DNA from 2 places in the Pseudomonas cerasi genome. Region 2 is predicted to be linked to the other one. Evidence: riboswitches for the same ligand, from Rfam matches in the RefSeq annotation. Region 2 holds a riboswitch; the other holds the start of a gene.
What was found. A riboswitch is a leader RNA that binds a small molecule or an ion and turns the genes downstream of it on or off. The one in region 2 is predicted to bind manganese.
Positions count from the first base shown of each region.

Region 1 (5,871 bases), 690 kb from region 2:
ACATGGGCATCACCTTCGTGCAGCGGCTCAAAGAGTCGACCGGCATGAGCGCTGCTGCGGTGGCCGGTGCCTACGTGATCGTGCGTGACATCTTCCACCTGCCGCACTGGTTCCGTCAGATCGAGGCGCTGGACTACAAGGTTTCGGCGGAAATCCAGCTGGCGCTGATGGATGAGCTGATGCGTCTGGGGCGTCGAGCCACGCGCTGGTTCCTGCGCAGTCGTCGCAATGAACTGGACGCTGGCCGTGACGTGGCGCACTTCGGTCCGCACCTCGCTGCACTGGGCCTCAAGCTTGACGAGCTGCTGGAAGGGCCTACCCGCGAGATGTGGCAGACCCGTTATCAGGCGTATGTCGAAGCCGGTGTGCCGGAACTGCTGGCGCGCATGGTCGCCGGTACGACACATCTGTACACGCTGTTGCCGATCATCGAAGCCTCCGACGTGACCGGGCAGAACGCTGCCGATGTCGCCAAGGCGTACTTTGCCGTTGGCAGCGCGCTGGACATAACCTGGTACTTGCAACAGATCAGCAGCCTGCCGGTGGAAAACAACTGGCAGGCGCTGGCGCGTGAAGCGTTCCGTGACGATGTCGACTGGCAACAGCGGGCAATCACCGTGTCTGTTCTGCAGATGGCCGACGGTCCTTCGGAAATCGACGCGCGTCTGGCCCTGTGGCTGGAACAGCATGCTCTGATGGTCGAGCGCTGGCGTGCCATGCTGGTCGAACTCCGTGCGGCAAGCGGTACGGATTACGCGATGTACGCGGTTGCCAACCGCGAGCTGCTGGACCTGGCCATGAGCGGGCAGGGCATCACCGTGTAATCGGGCTGTAAAAGTTGTACCCATAAAAAACCCGCATCGAAAGATGCGGGTTTTTTTGTCTGCTCGACGCGTTCTGTAAGTCGATTACAGCGCCGACAGATGCTCGTAAAGAATCGTTGCACCGACCACGATCAGTACGATACCGCCAACGATTTCAGCGCGTTTGCCGACCATGGTGCCCAGTACCCGGCCCAGCATCACGCCGATGGTGACCATGACGGTAGTCGCCAGGCCGATGGCCAGGGCGGCAACCACGATATTGACGTCGACAAATGCCAGGCCTACGCCGACCGCCAGTGCATCGATACTGGTGGCGAATGCGGTGACGGCAAGAATCCAGAAAGAATGCTGCCCCGGCTTTTCCTGCTCTTCGTCATCGTCTTGCTTGATGCCGTTGTAGATCATGTGCAGGCCGAGCACCAGCAGCAGAGTGAAAGCGATCCAATGGTCCCAGCTCTCGGCGAAGCGCGCAGCCACCTGGCCGATACCCCAGCCTATGACTGGCGTGATGGTTTCGATGGCGCCGAATATGAGGCCCGTGCGCAATGCTTCGAGAAAGCGCGGTTTATGCAGGCTTGCTCCTTTACCAAGGGCCGCAGCAAAGGCGTCCGTGGACATGGCAAGCGCGAGAAAGAGGAGGGAAATCGGATTCACGGTTATATCCAGTCGGGCTATGAGTCAACGACGCAACCACACGCCCGACTTTAGGCATGGATGCATCGTTGGTCTCGCCAACCAGAAGGTGTTCGCACCACGGCATGCTGCCGAGAATGTTGATGCGAACGCTCTGTGACCGGAGTCAAGAGCAGGCTACTCCCCAACAAGGGCCGCCACTATAGCCATGTGAATGTGAAAAATATATGTACGTGTTCGATTGAGGGCAAAAAAAACCCCATCGCGAGGATGGGGTTCTTATGGTGCCTGCTTTCGTGCTTACACTTGAACGGCCGGGATGTTGGCGTTCGCAGCGGCTTCACGGAACTCGGCGATCTGATCGAAGCTCAGGTAGCGGTACACGTCCGCTGCCATGGTATCGATCTGGTTGGCGTAGCTCATGTACTCTTCGACCGTCGGCAGACGACCCAGAATAGACGCAACGGACGCCAGCTCGGCCGAGGCCAGGTAGACGTTCGCGCCGTCACCCAGTCGGTTCGGGAAGTTACGGGTCGACGTCGACACTACGGTCGAGTTCGGTTCCACGCGCGCCTGGTTACCCATGCACAGCGAGCAGCCCGGCATTTCCATGCGCGCGCCAGCCTTGCCGTAGATGCCGTAGTAGCCTTCTTCGGTCAGCTGGTGAGCATCCATCTTGGTCGGCGGCGACAGCCACAGACGCGTCGGCAGCTGGCCCTTGACCTGATCCAGCAACTTGCCCGCAGCGCGGAAGTGGCCGATGTTGGTCATGCAGGAGCCGATGAACACTTCATCGATCTTCTCGCCCTGTACCGAAGACAGCAGGCGGGCATCGTCCGGGTCGTTCGGCGCGCAGAGCACAGGCTCCTTGACGTCGGCCAGATCGATTTCGATGATTTCGGCGTACTCGGCGTCCTTGTCGGCTTCCAGCAGCTCCGGGTTGGCAACCCAGGCTTCCATCGCCTGAGCACGACGCTCCAGAGTGCGCGGATCACCGTAGCCCTGTTCGATCATCCAGCGCAGCAGGGTGATGTTCGAATTCAGGTATTCGATGATCGGCTCTTTGGCCAGCTTGATGGTGCAACCGGCAGCCGAACGCTCGGCAGAGGCGTCGGACAGCTCGAAAGCCTGTTCGATGCTCAGGTTGTCGAGGCCTTCGATCTCCAGGATGCGACCGGAGAATGCGTTCTTCTTGCCTTTCTTCTCTACGGTCAGCAGGCCAGCCTGAATCGCGTAGTAAGGAATGGCGTGAACCAGGTCGCGCAGGGTGATGCCAGGTTGCATCTTGCCCTTGAAGCGAACCAGGATCGATTCAGGCATGTCCAGCGGCATGACGCCCGTTGCAGCGGCGAACGCCACCAGGCCGGAGCCGGCCGGGAAGGAGATACCGATCGGGAAGCGGGTGTGCGAGTCGCCACCGGTACCGACGGTGTCCGGCAGCAGCATGCGGTTCAGCCAGCTGTGGATGATGCCGTCGCCCGGACGCAGGGAAACGCCGCCGCGGGTCATGATGAAGTCAGGCAGCGTGTGGTGCGTCTTGACGTCGATCGGCTTCGGATAAGCTGCGGTGTGGCAGAACGACTGCATGACCAGGTCGGTCGAGAAGCCCAGGCACGCCAGGTCTTTCAGTTCGTCGCGGGTCATCGGGCCAGTGGTGTCCTGGGAGCCGACGGTGGTCATCTTCGGTTCGCAGTAGGTGCCCGGACGAACGCCCGCTACGCCGCATGCCTTGCCGACCATCTTCTGCGCCAGGGTGTAACCCTTGGTGCTTTCGGCTGGCTGGTCAGGGGTCTTGAACAGGTCGAACTCCGGCAGGCCCAGTTCGGCGCGCGCCTTGCTGGTCAGGCCGCGGCCGATGATCAGCGGAATACGGCCGCCAGCGCGGACTTCGTCGAGCAGCACCGGGGTCTTCATTTCGAAGGTGGTGATGACTTCGTCGCTGTCGTGCTTGCAGACCTTGCCAGCGTAGGGGTAGACGTCGATCACGTCACCCATGTTGATGTTCGAGACATCGAATTCGATTGGCAGAGCGCCAGCATCTTCCATGGTGTTGTAGAAGATCGGAGCAATTTTGCTGCCGAAGCAGAAACCGCCGGCACGCTTGTTCGGGACGTAAGGGACGTCGTCGCCGAAGAACCAAAGTACCGAGTTGGTTGCCGATTTACGCGAGGAACCGGTACCGACCACGTCACCGACGTAGGCAATCGGGAAGCCCTGACCGCGCATTTCTTCGATCTGCTTCATCGGGCCGATGGCGCCCTGGACGTCAGGGACGATCCCGTCACGGGCCATTTTCAGCATGGCCAGTGCGTGCAGCGGGATGTCTGGACGCGACCAGGCATCAGGGGCAGGGGACAGGTCATCGGTGTTGGTTTCGCCGGTGACCTTGAAGACGCGCAGGCTGATCTTGTCGGCCAGCGTCGGACGCTTCTTGAACCACTCGCCGTCGGCCCAGGACTGCAGGACAGCCTTGGCGTGGGCATTGCCGTTCTTGGCTTTTTCGGCCACGTCGTGGAAGGCGTCGAACATCAGCAGGGTGTGCTTGAGTTGTTCGGCAGCGACTGGCGCGAGGGTGGCGTCGTCGAGCAGTTCAACCAGGGTGACGATGTTGTAGCCACCTTGCATGGTGCCGAGCAGTTCGGTAGCGCGTTTTTTGTCGATCAGGGGAGAAGTGGCTTCGCCCTTGGCCAGGGCAGACAGGAAACCGGCCTTGACGTAGGCAGCTTCGTCAACGCCTGGCGGAACGCGATTGGTGATCAGGTCGACAAGGAAAGCTTCTTCGCCAGCCGGGGGATTCTTCAGCAGCTCGACCAGGCCTGCAGTTTGTTCGGCGTTAAGCGGCTGGGGCACGATGCCCTGGGCGGCACGCTCTTCGATATGTTTACGGTAGGCTTCAAGCACAGTATTAACCCTCATCAGTGGTCCCAAATGGGTGTCCGGGACGCTCATCCAGAAATCGCCCGTACCCACGCAAGGCTTATTGAGCCTTGTTGGCAGGGTAGCGGTGATTCCTAACAGAAGCTGTTTTCAAAGTTTTACGCCTGCAGGGCGGGGGGGAGTGGCGGTCGACACGGCCATTCGTGATGAGGGAATGGCCTGTCGACGCCGCACTGCGGGATTAACTTGACTGTGCTCGTGACGCTTTGAAAACAGCTTCCAACGGACATTGGCGCCTTAAAAGGCTCGCTGATTCTACGCCAAAACTTTGCCGAAGGTAAGTTAGCCCCTACATCTTCGGGGGTGAACTTGCTTAGACAAAGGGCTAACATGAGCCCCTGTTTCGCCTTCCCCAGTCCTGCCTGACATGCCCGATTACATTATCAAAACCCCCTGCGTCGGCCTTTGCTCCACTGTTTACGGGGATCTGGTGTGCCGTGGCTGCAAGCGCTTCCACCACGAGGTCATCCACTGGAACGGCTATAACGAGGATGAAAAAAGAGCGGTCTGGCTGCGTCTGGAGCAACTGCTGGTCCAGGTGATGACTGCCAAGCTCGAAGTCTTCGATGCCGACAAGCTGCGTGCGCAGCTGACCCAGCGCAAGATCCGCTTTGTGCCACACCAGTCCGAATACTGCTGGGCTTACCAGTTGATCGCCCGTGGCGCACGGGTCATCAGCCAGGTCGAGGCCTACGGTTTCGTGTTGTTGCCGGAGTTTCGCGACTGGACGCTGCCGGAACTGCGCGATGCCATCGACCGCGAGTTTTTCCTGCTCTCCGAGGCGCACTATCAGCGCTATATCGCGCCGGGCTTTCTGCGCGACGCATTCGGCGCCTGACAAAACCGGCATGCTTTTGTGTCGCGAGGTACCGTGGCTCCTCGTATAATGCGCGGCCGTGCCTCTCCGTCATTCTGTGAGCCTATGTACCCGATCCCTGAAATCGAAGCCTTTCTGCTTTGCCGCACCCCCGACAGCTGGGTCCAGGCCGCGCTGCGCAATCTGGACATCCTGCTGATCGACCATGCGAACAACGAGAAGAAGGCCGCCGGGGCTGCGTTCCAGTTCATGTTTCAGTACAACGACAAGTTCGACCTGTTGAGCAAGATGTCGCGTCTGGCCCGGGAAGAGCTGCGCCACTTCGAGCAAGTCATCAGCATTATCAGAAAGCGCCAGATCCCCATGGCCAACATCAGCTCGGCCCGTTATGCCGGAGCGCTGCGCAAGCTGGTGCGTAATCACAACCCCTACCGGCTGACCGATGCGCTGATCGTCGGTGCCATCGTCGAGGCTCGTTCCTGTGAGCGATTCGCCGCGCTGGTGCCGCATCTTGACGAAGAGCTGGCCAAATTCTATGGCGGTCTGCTGAAGTCCGAAGCGCGGCACTTTCAGGACTACCTCAAGCTGGCTTACAGCTATGGCGACAAGGCTGATGTCGATGCCAAGATCGAGGAGATCCGTCTGGCCGAGCGTGAGCTG
Region 1 is NZ_JAQJVM010000001.1:826,365-832,235, forward strand. Features, by position in the region: gene PI739_RS03725 (NAD-glutamate dehydrogenase) at 1-824, shown strand, start outside; gene mntP (manganese efflux pump MntP) at 909-1,478, opposite strand; yybP-ykoY riboswitch at 1,485-1,650, opposite strand; gene acnB (bifunctional aconitate hydratase 2/2-methylisocitrate dehydratase) at 1,758-4,358, opposite strand; gene PI739_RS03740 (DUF1289 domain-containing protein) at 4,762-5,232, shown strand; gene miaE (MiaE family protein) at 5,317-5,871, shown strand, end outside.
Region 1: another riboswitch for manganese. It lies ahead of mntP (manganese efflux pump MntP); the one in region 2 lies ahead of PI739_RS00650 (TMEM165/GDT1 family protein).

Region 2 (5,871 bases):
AAGCGCGATCTGGCTGGGAATGGCCCACTTATTGATATGACCTTGCTCGACAAACGGCTTGAGGTGATCCTTCAAACCCTTGGCGTCGAGCTGGTGGCCATCGCGAATCACCAGCAAGGCAAACGGCCGCTCTCCCCATTGCGGATCGGCGATGCCGACCACTGCCACTTCGCGCACTGCCGGATGGCGACTGCACAAATCTTCGAGCTCCAGCGACGAAACCCATTCGCCACCGGTCTTGATCACGTCCTTGATACGGTCGCGAATGTCGATGAAGCCCATGCCGTCCAGCGTCGCCACATCGCCGGTGTGCAACCAGCCGCCCGCCCACAACTCGGCGCCTTTTTCGGGCTCGCGAAAGTAGCTTCCGGTCAGCCAGGGCGCACGCAAAACCAGCTCGCCTTGGGTGTCGCCGTCGGCCGGGAGGAAGTTGCCCTGTTGATCGATGATGGCGGCCTCCACCAGCATCCCCGGCACGCCGGCCTTGATCCGGTAGGTGATGCGCTCGTCTTCACTGCCCGCTTTCAACTCCTCGTTGATGTGCGCTACGGATATGAGCGGTCCGGTTTCGGACATGCCGTACGCGGCAGTGAGCTGGATGCCACGGGATTTGGCGGCCTGATACAGGCTGCGGGTCAGGGAGCTGCCGCCAATGATGATCTTCCAGCCGCGGAAATCGACATCCTGGGCAGACTTGGCGTTCAGGAGCATTTGCAGGATGGTCGGCACGCAATGAGAGAAGGTGACTTTCTCCCTGCGCCAGAGCTCTACCAGCAACTCGGGATCGTAGCGGCCGGGGTACACCTGCTTCAGACCAAGCATGGTTGCGGCATAGGGAATGCCCCAGGCGTGCACGTGAAACATCGGCGTGATCGGCATGTAGACGTCATCGGTGCCGAGCAGCCGGGTGCTGTCGATACAGCCCATGATGGTCGCCACGCCCATGGTGTGCAGCACCAGTTGGCGGTGGGTGAAATACACCCCCTTGGGGTTGCCGGTGGTGCCGGTGGTGTAAAACGTGGTGGCGACCGAGTTTTCGTCGAAATCCTCGAACACGTATTCGGGGCTGGCCGCCGCCAGCAGGGTCTCGTACTCGCCCACGAGGTTGGGCAGCTCGGCGGTCTTGTCTGGCAAATCGGTCAGCAGCAGGGTCTTTTCGACCGTATTCAGATGTTCGGACATCGCCTGATACAGCCCGGTGAACTCGCTGTTCACCAGCACCAGACGGTCATCGGCGTGATTGATGGTGTAGGCGATCTGCTCGGGAGAAAGCCGCACATTGACGGTGTGGATGACCGAGCCAATCATTGGGATGGCGAACATGCACTCCAGGTAGCGGTGGCTGTCCCAGTCCATCACCGCCACGGTGTCGCCGGCTTTCACGCCCGCCGCGGTCAGTGCGTTGGCCAGGCGGCAGATGCGTTCGTTGAGGGTGGCGTAGGTGTAGCGGACCGAATCACGGTAGATGATTTCGCGCGTCTTTTCATAACGACCGCCGGACAGCAGCAGGCGCTTGATCAACAGAGGGCACTGATAAGCGCCATCGGCGGGCGGAAGAACGCGAGTCTGTAACATATGAAGCCCTTTTCAAAGTCCACAGGCGTGGCTGGAAATATGGACTCTAGGGCCTCGGGCTGCCAGTGAAATCAGTAAAAGGGATGATTTAGCGAGACGCCCCGTGCTGTCTGCAAGGGGCGTCCGGGTTGCTGCATATGCTCGGTGTTAGGCGTCCTGAATTCAGGTTTCAGCGGACCTCGGTCAGCGCCAGCTTGATGCCCAGCGCGATCAGCACGCCGCCCATGGCCCGGTCGAACCAGTGCCCCATGCGCGCGAATCCTGCGCGTACCCGGGCCTGGCTGAACAGTCGCGCCACCAGACAGAACCACGCCGCCGTCGCCACCGCGAGATACACGCCGTAACCGCCCTGCACCAGCAATGGCGTGTGCGGATTGATCACCACGGTGAACAGCGAGAGGAAGAACAGCGTCGCCTTGGGGTTCAGGCCATTGGTGACGAAACCGCTGATGTAGGCACCGCGCGCCGTGCGCTCGCCGGGAGTGGCCTTGATGGCGGCATCGCCCGTCGCAGAGGCCGGTTTGGCGCGCAACGCCTTGATGCCGATGTACAGCAGATAGGCAGCGGCTGCCCATTTCAGCGCGTTGAACAGCACGATGGACTGGGAAACGATAATCCCGATCCCCAGCAGCGAATAGCCCACATGCAGAAAGATCGCCGAGCCGACGCCCAACGCCGCCCAGGTCCCGGCCTTGCGCCCATGAGTCACGCTTTCACGCACCACCACCGCGAAATCCGGGCCGGGACTGGCAACCGCCAGCAAGTGAATCAGCGCAACGGTAAGAAACTCTGCCCAGTACATGTGGGACCTCCTGGAGGATTGACGTCTGACCCGGCAGATTACGCTGTCTGGTGTGTCCGCAACAGGTGCCCGCATTGATGCGACGCAGGGCTTGCTCTAACTATCGTGCGACGCTGGAGCCTGGGGAACGATCATCGCAACTATCGTGCGACGCTCTGCGTCGCATGCCGTTCTGGACGCTCCGCGTCCTGCTGGCCCATATCCTGTTAGACTGCGCGCTTTTTCAGGAGCCATTCCATGGACCCGCGCAGCGAAGTGTTACTCCGTCAGGCCGAGCTGTTTCAGGGCTCGCTGTTGTTGGTCGGGCTGCCCGCCGATGACCTGCTCGGAAAACTGCCGGATGCCCGTGGATGGTGCTGGCACGCCGGTGATCAGGCGGCGCTGGACGCACGTTTTGAAGGGCGCGTGGATTTCGGCGTCGAAGCGCCACAGACTGCTTTTGAAGCCGCCGTGCTGTTCCTGCCCAAGGCACGTGACCTGACCGACTACCTGCTCAATGCGCTGGCCTCGCGACTGGCCGGGCGCGAGCTGTTTCTGGTCGGCGAGAAACGTGGCGGTATCGAAGCGGCTGCCAAGCAACTGAGCCCGTTCGGTCGCGCACGCAAGCTGGACAGCGCCCGCCACTGCCAGCTGTGGCAGGTGACGGTCGAGCACGCACCGCAAGCCGTCAGCCTGGAAAGCCTCGCCAAGCCCTACCAGATCGAATTGCAGGACGGCCCGCTTACCGTCGTCAGCCTGCCCGGCGTGTTCAGCCATGGCCGCCTCGACCGTGGTTCAGCCCTGTTGCTGGAAAACATCGACAAGCTGCCCAGCGGCAACCTGCTCGACTTCGGTTGTGGCGCCGGAGTGCTGGGGGCGGCGATCAAGCGTCGTTACCCGCACAACGAAGTCATCATGCTCGATGTCGATGCCTTCGCCACCGCCAGCTCGCGCCTGACCCTGGCCGCCAATGGCCTGCAAGCCCAAGTGCTGACCGGTGACGGCATCGACGCAGCACCGATGGGGTTGAACACGATTCTGAGCAACCCGCCGTTCCATGTCGGCGTTCATACCGATTACATGGCAACGGAAAACCTGCTGAGAAAAGCCCGCCAACATCTTAAATCAGGCGGCGAACTGCGCTTGGTGGCGAATAATTTCCTGCGTTATCAGCCGTTGATCGAAGAGCACGTCGGGCAGTGCGAAGTCAGGGCGCAAGGCAACGGTTTCAAAATCTACAGCGCCAAACGCCCCTGAAATAAGCACTTGCCGAAACGTTTTCGCGGAGGCAGAATCCGCTCCGTCCTAGGGGAGTAGTCTCCCACGAGCGCCATGCTCGTCCGGCACGTATCAACATACTTGGTCCTCAGACCATGGTACGTGCGACCCGGAATCCGCTCAGACGGATCGGTGGTTTGACAAGACCTATGACACGAACACCTTACCCGGGGCGGGGAGGTCGTACGTGTCATAGCCGTGTCGGCCCGCCCCTTAGGAAACCTGATGCTGGAATCATTCTTAATCCCTACCGCAGTGGTCGCACTCGCCGAAATCGGTGACAAGACGCAGTTGCTCGCGCTCATTCTCGCTGCGCGCTTTCGCAAGCCCTGGCCGATCATCGCAGGCATCGTTGCCGCAACGCTGGCCAACCATGCAGCAGCCGGCGCTGTAGGTGCGTGGTTCAGCAGTTATCTGTCAGACGCAGTGCTGCACTGGATACTCGCCGCCAGCTTTACCGCCACGGCGCTGTGGACACTGGTTCCGGACAAGATGGACGATGACGAAGCCAGCACGGCACGCAAGTTCGGCCCGTTCATGACCACGCTGATTACGTTCTTCATCGCTGAAATCGGTGACAAGACGCAGATCGCCACGGTGATGCTGGCGGCGCAGTATTCCTATCTGTGGCTGGTCATTCTGGGCACCACGGTGGGCATGCTGCTGGCCAACGTGCCGGTGGTACTGGCGGGCAATTTCGCCGCCGAGAAACTGCCGCTGACCCTGATCCGCCGACTGGCTGCCTGCGCGTTCTTCGTGCTGGCGCTGGTGGCGGTTTACAAGGCAATGCAAGTCAGCGGCTGGGTGTAATGCTGGCCCGTAGCGTTGCAAAGACACTCGCAACGCTACGGGCGACTCATTCACTCAGGATTTGGGGGCAGCCTGATACAGCGGCATGACTTTCGGAATCGCAGCCTGCAACGAAGCGATGCGACTTTCCGAGGCCGGGTGAGTGCTCATGAACTCAGGCTGCGAACCACCGGAGTTCTGGGTCATCTTCTGCCACAGGGTGATCGCCGCATTCGGGTTGTAACCGGCACGTGCGGCCAGTTCCAGACCGAGCAGATCAGCTTCGTTCTCGTTACTGCGGCTGTTGGGCAGTGTCAGGCTGTAGTTGACCACGGTATCTGCCAACGCCAGGCTGTCCTGTCCCAATCCCAGCAAGGCACCTGCGCCCTGCTTGGCCATTGAAACGCCGTATGCCTTGGACATCGCTTCACGCCCGTGCTCGCGCAGGGCATGGGCGATCTCGTGGCCCATGACCGCAGCGATTTCATCGTCGGTCAGCTTGAGGGTATCAATCAGACCGGTGTAAACGAAAATCTTGCCGCCAGGACCACAATTGGCGTTCAGCTCGTCGCTCTTGATCAGGTTGACTTCCCACTGCCACTGCGCCGAATCAGGCCGCAATTTGGGCGCCTGGGCAATCAGTCGATTGGCGATTGCATGAACCCGCTTGGCATTGGCGCTGGTGGTGTCCAGCACCCCTTTGCTGGTCGCCTCGCCAACGGTCTGCTGGTAGGACTGGGCGTACATTTTGTTGACTTCATCCGTGGAGAGCATGCTGAACATGTACTGTTTGCGCTCCACACCGACCGAGTCGCCACTCGTGGTATTGACTGCCTGACACCCGCCGAGCAGCAACGCAGCGCTCAAGGCACAGAAGGCAAATGAAGGACGCATGGTGTATCTCCTTGTGTGTAAAACGGTCAGTCCCGGGGCAGACCTCTGCGCCAGATACCGGCCAACTGGCATCTTGGTCTTTGACAGGGGTGGATGGTTCCCGCAGGTGTGTCCAGTTTGTATCAGATGTACTTCAACGCGGATATCGGATTTGTCCGATTCGGTGTTTTTTGCCGTCCCCGCCTAGCTTAATGGCGTGAGGCACTCGGGCGCATTCAGCTTGGGATCGTTGACCAGATTGGCCAGAGGCCGTTCGCGCAGCGCCGTCTGCGGGGCAGCCAGTAACGCTTGCAACGTCGGCAGCGGCGTGTCGGCGGCCAGCCAGTCTTTCTGGCCCTTGGCATCCAGAATCAATGGCCGACGCTGGGTCGCAGCCGCCTGGGTAACCACCGCGACGCTCAGGTACGTATGCCCCTGCACCGGATAGGCTTCCCAGATGGCAGCGAAAAACAGCGCGGCGCCCTCCCCCGGCGTCAGCCAGAACGGACGCTTGCGCACCGTGCCGCGCCATTCGTAAAAGCCGTTGGCGGGGAGCAGGCAGCGGCGATGGGTGA
Region 2 is NZ_JAQJVM010000001.1:139,289-145,159, reverse strand. Features, by position in the region: gene PI739_RS00665 (fatty acid--CoA ligase) at 1-1,575, opposite strand, end outside; gene PI739_RS00660 (LysE family translocator) at 1,745-2,377, opposite strand; gene PI739_RS00655 (methyltransferase) at 2,615-3,613, shown strand; yybP-ykoY riboswitch at 3,652-3,790, shown strand; gene PI739_RS00650 (TMEM165/GDT1 family protein) at 3,860-4,444, shown strand; gene PI739_RS00645 (M48 family metallopeptidase) at 4,499-5,317, opposite strand; gene PI739_RS00640 (SOS response-associated peptidase) at 5,501-5,871, opposite strand, start outside.